DNA from 2 places in the Geovibrio sp. ADMFC3 genome. Region 2 is predicted to be linked to the other one. Evidence: riboswitches for the same ligand, from Rfam matches in the RefSeq annotation. Region 2 holds a riboswitch; the other holds the start of a gene.

Region 1 (4,419 bases), 1.2 Mb from region 2:
GCAGCGTGCAAGGAAATAAGCAGCAGAAAGCCCAGCGGGACCGGAGCCTACGATGGCGATTTTCCTGTCCTTCTTTTCTCCTGTCATTGCAGGTTTTAAGCCTTTTTCATAGCCCGCATCGGAGATGAAGCGTTCGAGCGCTTTTATATCCACAGGCTGATCATATTTCGTACGGTTGCATGCTGTTTCACAGGGGTGATCACAGAATCTGCCGCAGCCCGAACTGAATGGATTTGTTTCCTTGAGAACATAAAAAGCCTCATCAAACCTGCCTAAAGCCGTGAGGTGAAGGAATCTTGGTATATCGTTTCTGGCATAACAGCCATGATTGCCGAGATGATCACGGCTGTAACAGGGACTGAGCCTGTTAATGTAAAGCGGAAGCAGTTTCTTCAATGCTTACCTCCATAGAAAATGATGTTATGACCGTTATTAAAATAATAATCTAATGATACTTGTCAATATTACCTAACAAAAACACTATAATATAGAAAATTAAAACGATAAAGTTTTTTTTGCATATTTTGATCTCTATCAAGTTAATTATAGCGCAGAGAGCGTATTGTTTCAAAACAAAGAAAAGTCAGGATTAATATTACGGCAAAGCCGGAAAAATATATAATGAGAGGTTCAGAATGCATCAGGGATGTTCAGGAAGTTTCGACAACGGCAAACAGGTGGTAGATAAATTAAGACATATGGGTTACGGCTCAATGCCCATGCCTGCACCTATGGTTATCCGTTGCTCAAACTGCGAAGAAAGCTTCAACATGGAGACATTCGAGGCAAAATGCCCCAACTGCGACATGACATACGGAGTAACCCCCTGCCACAGCCATGATCCGGAAAGTGTTCAGGCGGCCGGGATAGACTATTAACTGAAAATCAGAAGCGGGTTTCCGCCCGGTGCGGACATCCGCCTTTCTTTATTTAATCACTTCAAGAAGCAGGTTCAGCATCCTGTAGATCTTGTCCTGCTCTTGTTCATCCATTGCAAGAATTTCCTTCATCAGTCCGTCCCACTCAGCGGGAAGCTGCCTGCCCCCTGCGGTCAGGATATAATCGCCTGCTTTATCCGTATCACCCAGAAGACAGCTCACAGGGACATCAAGCACCTCAGCCAGCCTGCAGAGTATGCCTATCCCTATTTCTCCCCCTGTGTTGTTGTTCAGAAAACGGGTAAGATGCTGATAGGAAATACCCGCCTTTTCGGTCACTTTCAATCGTGACTGTCCCGATTCGGCTATGGCTTTCAGTATGTTACCCCTGATTAAGTCGATCCTGTTCATCTTTACAGAATACAGTAATACACTGATTCAATATATTACCTTATAGGCTATATTATTTACATTTTGACTTAAAATTTTATCTTATAAGAGCTAAAAATAATTATATTTTTATCTGACAAATGCCCGCCTCCGCCAAACTCCATACAGGAAGCGGGCTTGCGATGTGCCGTCTTTTAATCAGGAGCTTTTTTATCTCTTTTCCTCAAATCTGGGTTGACTTATCGATCTCTTCATAGCAAAATAGCTCATCGGGAATCAGGGAAGTGCGGTTAAAATCCGCCGCTGCCCCCGCAACTGTGAGCCGGACGAAAGCTCCTTTTCTTTGCCACTGTCTGATGTACGGGAAGGCCGAGCAAGTAGAACGAAGGCGAGTCAGGATACCTGCCCCGGGGAATAACTGCCCATCGGAGGGATGGATGAGATTATTACACGCCAACGATACTTCTGTGCATATAATCTTCACTTATTAAGCATCCTCTCCATCGAATTACGCTTATTTTACGGAGGCTTGATTATATGCTTGAAAAAGTTATGAAACGTGACGGGCGCTTTGTGCCGTTTGATCAGGAGCGCATTGCAAACGCCATTTTCAAGGCTGCAAAATCTGTCGGCGGAACAGACAGAAATAACGCTGCAGCCCTTTCCCTTATTGTTACAAGAAAACTTACAGATGCTTACGAGCGCTACGGTTCATGCTCCGTAGAAGAGATACAGGACTACGTAGAGAAAGTTCTCATAGAGCAGGGACACGCCAAAACAGCCAAAGCTTTTATCATATACAGAAAACAGCGTGCAGACATCCGCTCCATAACTGACAGCATGGAGGGTTTTGAATCCATAGTTGAGACTTATCTCGGCGGAAGCGACTGGCGTGTGAACGAGAACAGCAACACAACCTATGCTCTTCAGGGGCTTAACAACTATATTTCATCCACTGTGACAGCAAAATACTGGCTGAATAAAATCTATCCGCCCGAAGTGCAGAAAGCACACACAGAAGGGGATTTCCATATTCACGATCTCGGTCTTCTCGCTGTGTACTGCTGCGGATGGGATCTTAAAGATCTCCTGGTGAAAGGCTTCAGAGGGGTCGCCGGCAAGGTTGAAAGCAAACCCGCCAAACACCTCCGCACAGCACTGGGACAAATAGCAAACTTCTTCTACACACTTCAGGGTGAAGCAGCGGGAGCGCAGGCTTTCGCCAACTTTGACACTTATCTTGCACCATTTGTAGCCTATGACAAACTTTCCTATAAGGAAGTTAAGCAAGCTATGCAGGAATTTGTCTTCAACCTCAACGTACCCACCAGAGTGGGTTTTCAGACGCCTTTCACCAACCTCACCATGGACTTATACGTACCATCAACCCATAAGGACGAGGCGGTTATAATCGGCGGCGAAATGATGGACAGAACCTACGGAGAGTTTCAGGAGGAGATGTTCTTGGTAAACCGTGCCTTCATGGAAGTTATGATGGAAGGCGATGCAAAAGGACGTATATTCACTTTCCCCATACCGACTTACAACGTTTCAAAAGATTTTGACTGGGAACACCCCATAGTTCAGGAGCTGATGAAGATAACTGCCAAATACGGCATTCCCTACTTTGCAAACTTCGTAAACAGCGATATGAGTCCCGAAGATGCACGCAGCATGTGCTGCCGCCTGCGTCTGGACAACAGAGAGCTTCGCAAAAGAGGCGGAGGTCTCTTCGGCGCAAACCCTCTCACTGGTTCAATCGGCGTTGTTACTATAAACCTGCCGAGAATAGGCTACACAGCAGGAAGCGAACAGGAATTTTTCAACAGGCTTTCCTCTCTTATGGAGCTTGCCAGAGACAGCCTGAGAATCAAACGCAAATCTCTGGAGAAACTGACGGAAAACGGTCTCTACCCTTATGCCCGCTTCTACCTTGAAGATATAAAAGCGAGATTCGGTCAGTTCTGGAAAAACCACTTCAACACCATCGGAATAATAGGAATGAACGAAGCAGCGCTGAACTTCATCGGCGTGGATATTATGAATAAAGAAGGGCTGGAGTTTGCAGAAAAGATCCTTAACTTCATGAGAGGCAAACTGGCGCAGTTTCAGGAAGATGACGACATGCTCTACAACCTTGAGGCAACGCCCGCCGAAGGCACTTCATACCGCCTCGCCAAGCGTGATATCAAGGATTACCCTGAAATTATTACTTCCGGTTCCCTTGAGCGTCCCTACTACACCAACTCCACACAAATTCCTGTGGAAAAGGCGAGGGATCTCTTCGCTGTTCTGGATCATCAGGACAAGCTGCAGCCTCTTTACACAGGCGGTACAGTTTTCCACGTTTTCCTCGGTGAATCAGTGGATGAACCGTCCGCAGTGGGCAAACTCTTAAAAGAGATAACATGCTGCTATAAAATACCTTATATAACAATAACACCTACATTTTCCGTATGCCCTGTACATGGCTACCTTAAAGGTAAACACCCCGAATGTCCGCTTTGTGCGGAGGAGAAAAAGGCGGCAATTTTTCAGGAACTTGAGAAACTCAAAGCCGAAGTTTAACGGCTTTTGGGCAATATAAAAACGCAAGGAGGCAGATAATGGAAAAAGCTGAGAGAATCAGAGAGCTGGAAAAGGAAATGGCAGAAGTAAAAGGCACAACTTGCGACGTTTACAGCAGAGTTGTGGGCTATCACAGCCCCACAAACCACTGGAACGAAGGTAAAAAAGAGGAATTTATAAACAGGGGGACTTTCAGAGTTTCCAAATGAGTCACACAGACTTCTTCATTGCCGGCTTTACGCCCGTCAGTCTTATAGATTATCCGGGAGAAGTGGCGGCCACTGTCTTCACCCACGGTTGCAACCTGAGGTGCAGATACTGCCACAATCCTCTTCTGGTAACAGGCCGAAAAGGGGAAAATAAGTCATCTGAGTTTTTTTCTTATATGGCTGTAAGAAATATAGGGGCCGTCGCTGTTACAGGCGGCGAGCCTCTTTTTTCAGATCACATTGCTGATTTTGTATCTTTTCTTAAGAATGACGGTGTGAAAATCAAGCTGGATACAAACGGATTTGCTCCGGCAAGGCTTCTGCCTCTTCTGGAGCAGAGGTTTGTGGACTATGCGGCGGTGGATATCAAAGGT
Region 2 (4,419 bases):
CAGTGTTACTCTGTGAATTATTTCATTATCCATGCTGAGGTTTGCCGCCACCCAGAGTTCAAAATTCTTTATGAGACGGCTGTTTTCTTCAATTATTCTTCGTGGGTTGTTGATTTTATCACACAGAATAAGAAACTTATCTGCATTAACTGCTTTTTCTATGTCAAATCCGCTCCGTCCGTGGGCGGAAAGGAACACAGCATCCTCCCATGGTTCAGCTATCGCCGCAAATGCTGCCTGAACAACGCTTATTCCCTCTATTATCTTAACGTTTTCCCTGCCGAATTCCTTCACGACAGATTTAGCGAGGCTGAAAAATCCCGCATCCCCCGTGACAAGAACGCCGATTTTTTTTCCACGGTTATTCCTGATAAATTCCAGAGTGCCGCTTATCAGAGGTTCCGGCTCGTAAAAAGGAACATTTACCCAGTGGCGGAATCTCTCCCCGCCCACAGCCGTATCTATCTGCGAGAGGGCTTTCTTCGCCCTGCCTGTCAGCCTATCAGGATGTCCGGTTCCGGTTGATATTATGTATATGTCAGCCATGAGATTGTCCTATCAGATCGCCTTTCATGTTGAAAAGGAAAACATCAGTTTTTGTAAATCCGTAATCATTCTTGACCTTTGCGCTTATCAGTTCTGCTATACTGCTGAACCCTGACGGATGGGTAAGGCATATTTCCTCCACAGTATTAAACCCTGCGGGCAGACCAAGGACGCCGCTCACAAAGTCCTGCGCCTGAGGGGAATGGGCAGAATGGGTATTGTAATGCCCCATGGCAAGTTTTGCCAGTTTTCCCGGATGACCGGCGAGGGTGATTTCTGTTATATCATTCTTCCGCAAGTAATTAAAAGCTTCTCCGAAGTAGTTGCTGACCATTACGGCGTCTTCGCCGGAGCGGATGGTCTGCATGTGTTTTTCGCCTATTTTGCCCGCAACAAGGATTATGTGCCTGCTTTCCGCAAGTTTTACGTCAATTTCGCACTTAAATGAATCTATAAGAGCATCAACGCTCATGGGATGAACTATCCCGGTTGTGCCTATTATTGATATTCCGCCGATTATGCCGATGCGTTCATTAAAGGTCTGCGCCGCAAGCCTCTCCCCTTCGGGTACTGATATTGTAACCACTGCTCCCTTTGAAGCGCCTATAACTTCCCGCACATTTTCTTTTATCATTTTGCGGGGAACAGGGTTTATGGCAGGTTCACCCACTGGTATCTGAAGACCTGCCTTAGTGACAGTTCCTACGCCTTTTCCGCCTTTTATCTCTATGATGCCGCTGTTATTAAGCTCCACATACGCATGTATTTCCGCTCCGTGGGTAACGTCAGGATCGTCACCGGAATCTTTTATGACAAATGCACCCGTTTCTGAGCAGGTGACTGGTATGCCCATACGGCTGCCGTCCGGCAGGATAATATCAATGAAATCAGTATTTATTCCGCTCATACGGTAAACGGCATGAGCCTTTGCCGCTGCCGCAGCGGCTGTGCCTGTGGTGAATCCTTTACGCATTTTGAGATGGTGTTCCGAAATAAAATATGTGTCAAGAATAATTATAATTGACTAACGGGCTCATGTATCAGAAAATGGCTTTATATACGAGGTGGAGACAGAAACAGGGAATTTGGTTAAAATCCAAAACAGTCCCGCTACTGTAACCGGAACGAAACCGCAGTGAGCCACTGTCCATAAAACGGATGGGAAGGTGCGGGAGTAGGCGGCTTTATGCCGTGCCGGAAGTCAGGATACCTGTTCTGTTTGAACTTTACGAGGATGAAGGCACCCAAATATGCCCCCCTAGCAGGATTTCCTGTCGCACCCGTATAAAATCATATTTTTTTTAAGGAGGAGTATGTGAAACGCATATTCGCAGTGTTCCTTGTTTGTCTGGCTTTTACGGGCGCAGTACATGCAGGAGGAGAAAAAGCAATGGAAGAAAAAACGGCAATCGTGATCACGTCATTCGGCACAACCTATGAAACAACCCTTGAGCCTATCCTCGCTTTGGTGAGGGAAACACAGGCAAAGTATCCCGAAACACCTGTTAGACTGGCTTTTACCTCAAATATAATACGCAAGATATGGAACGAGAGAGCGGCTGATTCGGCTTATCGCAGAGAGCATCCGCAGGTTCCTGAAATGCTGTACGGAATAAAAAACGTTCTGGGTGTAATGGCAGATCTCCAGAACCTTGGCTACAGAAACATCGTTGTTCAGCCTTCGCTTATTACAGACGGTGAGGAATATGCTGATATGGTTGCCTATGTTGAAGGGCTTGCAGGAATAAAAACCCTCAAACCTAAGCTTCAGCCCTTTGTTGCTGTGGGTATAGGCAAACCTCTCACAGGCGCATACTCCCATGCAGAATATCTAGAGACGCTGGCAAAGGTGCTTGCACCGGATATTCAGCAGGCAAAGGACGCAAAAGCCGCACTTGTTTACATGGGGCATGGAAACGAACATATGTCTCAGGGTGCTTATTATGAGCTTGAGCTGATTCTTAACCGTATGTACGGTGTGCCTGTTGTGATTGGTCTGGTTGAAGGTCTGCCCGATTTTGACTCCGTGATGGATAAGCTTGTTGCGGCAAAGGTGAAAAACATAGTCCTCAAACCCTTGATGTATGTTGCGGGTGATCACGCAGAAAATGACATGGCAGGAGACGAGGATGACTCATGGAAGGTTATGCTCACAAAGGCAGGGTTCAATGTAACTCCTGTACTTGAAGGACTTGGTCACAAGCCCGCAGTGAGGCAGATTTTCATAGGTCATATGGAAGAAGCCGCCAAAGAGGCAGGAATCGAACTTAAATAATATGAGCAAAATATCCGTAAGATCCCTTACAAAGGTTTTCGGCAGTCACAAAGCTGTTGACGGAATAAGCTTTGATGTGGAGGAGGGGAGCATTCTTGCTCTCCTCGGTCCCAACGGAGCCGGTAAAACCACCACTATAAACATGCTGACCGGACTAACCATTCCCGCATCCGGCGAGATACGTTATGACGGCACTCTGTTTGACCCGCAGAACAGGAGGATCAAGCAGACAATAGGCGTTGTGCCCCAGCATAATAATGTGGATCGGGATCTTTCGGTGTATCAGAACCTCAAAGCCCACGGAATACTCTTCGGAGTGAGCGGCTTAGGTGATAAAATTGCAAATGCTCTGGATTTTTCGGGGCTCGCCGCACATGCGGATAAAACTGCCGGAAACCTCTCCGGCGGGATGAAACGCAGGCTTATAATTGCCCGTGCTCTTCTTCATGAACCTTCGGTGCTTTTTCTGGATGAACCCACAGTGGGGCTTGATGCCTCTGTCCGCAGGACAATGTGGGACTTCATACGCAGTATAAACCATGATAAGCGATGTACAATTCTGCTTACTACCCATTACATTGAAGAAGCGGAAATGCTGTCTGACCGTGTGATGATAATGGATAAGGCGAAAATTGTCACTGAAGGAACGGCGGCAGGACTGAAGGCGAGGGTCGGCAAATGGGCTCTGGACATATACCGGAACGGTAAAACTGAGACAGAGTTTTTTGAAACCCGTGATGCAGGGCTTGAGAGACTGGGCGCTCTTTCGGATACAGCAAGTATAAGGGAAACAAACCTTGAGGATGTTTATCTTACCATTACCGGCAGGAGAATAGACGCATGAACGGCGTAAAAGGTGTTTTATACAGAGAGACACAGGTTCTCCGCAGCAGAATATGGAAGGTGCTTGCATCATCTGCTGTTTCCCCTTTTCTGTTTCTTGTTGCCTTTGGCTACGGAATAGGACGTTTTGCCTCTGTGGACGGGGTAAACTACCTCACGTTTCTCATCCCCGGACTTGTCGCAATGAGCAGCCTTAACCAGAGCTACGGAATTTCCGGCGAAATAAATATTTCCAGATTTTACTTTAAGGTCTTTGACGAGTATCTCCTTGCTCCTGTGAGCAGGTGGGAAATTGTTGCGGGCGAGGTGTTTTACGGAGTAATCAAAGGGCTTATTCCTGTGGTGATAATACTGGCTTACGGCTTTATTGCCGGTGCAGGGCTGAAAATGAGCCTTTTATTCATCCCAGTGATGCTTGTTCATCTGATTGTTTTTTCCCTTCTGGGCATAATTGTTGCACTCGTGGTAAAAAACCACGGGGATCAGATGTCTGTGAACACATTTGTGATAACCCCAATGATATTTCTCTCCGGCACTTTTTATCCGGTGGATAAAATGCCTTTTATGGCAGGTGTTCTGGCTCATATTTCTCCCATGACTTACTCAACAAAGCTCATACGATGTTCCCTGATAGGGACAGAGTGCGATATATGGCTGAACATGGGTGTTATGCTCGGTTCGGCGGCTGTGCTGTTCATAATAGCAGGACGGATTCTGAACGGGGTTGAAGGTTGAAGCTTCTATGGATTTTGATA

What was found. A riboswitch is a leader RNA that binds a small molecule or an ion and turns the genes downstream of it on or off. The one in region 2 is predicted to bind cobalamin.
Region 1: linked by a shared signal. The riboswitch ahead of ACYRYY_RS06255 (ribonucleoside triphosphate reductase) and the one ahead of ACYRYY_RS00710 (sirohydrochlorin cobaltochelatase) in region 2 are both predicted to bind cobalamin.

The regions. Positions count from the first base shown of each region.
Region 1 covers NZ_BAAFZG010000002.1:1,262,912-1,267,330, forward strand. The annotation lists gene ACYRYY_RS06240 (FAD-dependent oxidoreductase) at 1-396, opposite strand, end outside; gene ACYRYY_RS06245 (hypothetical protein) at 636-878, shown strand; gene ACYRYY_RS06250 (helix-turn-helix domain-containing protein) at 927-1,289, opposite strand; cobalamin riboswitch at 1,483-1,692, shown strand; gene ACYRYY_RS06255 (ribonucleoside triphosphate reductase) at 1,806-3,836, shown strand; partial or broken gene nrdD (anaerobic ribonucleoside-triphosphate reductase) at 3,938-4,045, shown strand; gene ACYRYY_RS06265 (anaerobic ribonucleoside-triphosphate reductase activating protein) at 4,042-4,419, shown strand, end outside.
Region 2 covers NZ_BAAFZG010000002.1:92,146-96,564, forward strand. The annotation lists gene cbiE (precorrin-6y C5,15-methyltransferase (decarboxylating) subunit CbiE) at 1-546, opposite strand, end outside; gene cbiD (cobalt-precorrin-5B (C(1))-methyltransferase CbiD) at 539-1,519, opposite strand; cobalamin riboswitch at 1,575-1,776, shown strand; gene ACYRYY_RS00710 (sirohydrochlorin cobaltochelatase) at 1,862-2,821, shown strand; gene ACYRYY_RS00715 (ABC transporter ATP-binding protein) at 2,823-3,665, shown strand; gene ACYRYY_RS00720 (ABC transporter permease) at 3,662-4,399, shown strand; gene ACYRYY_RS00725 (FecCD family ABC transporter permease) at 4,396-4,419, shown strand, end outside.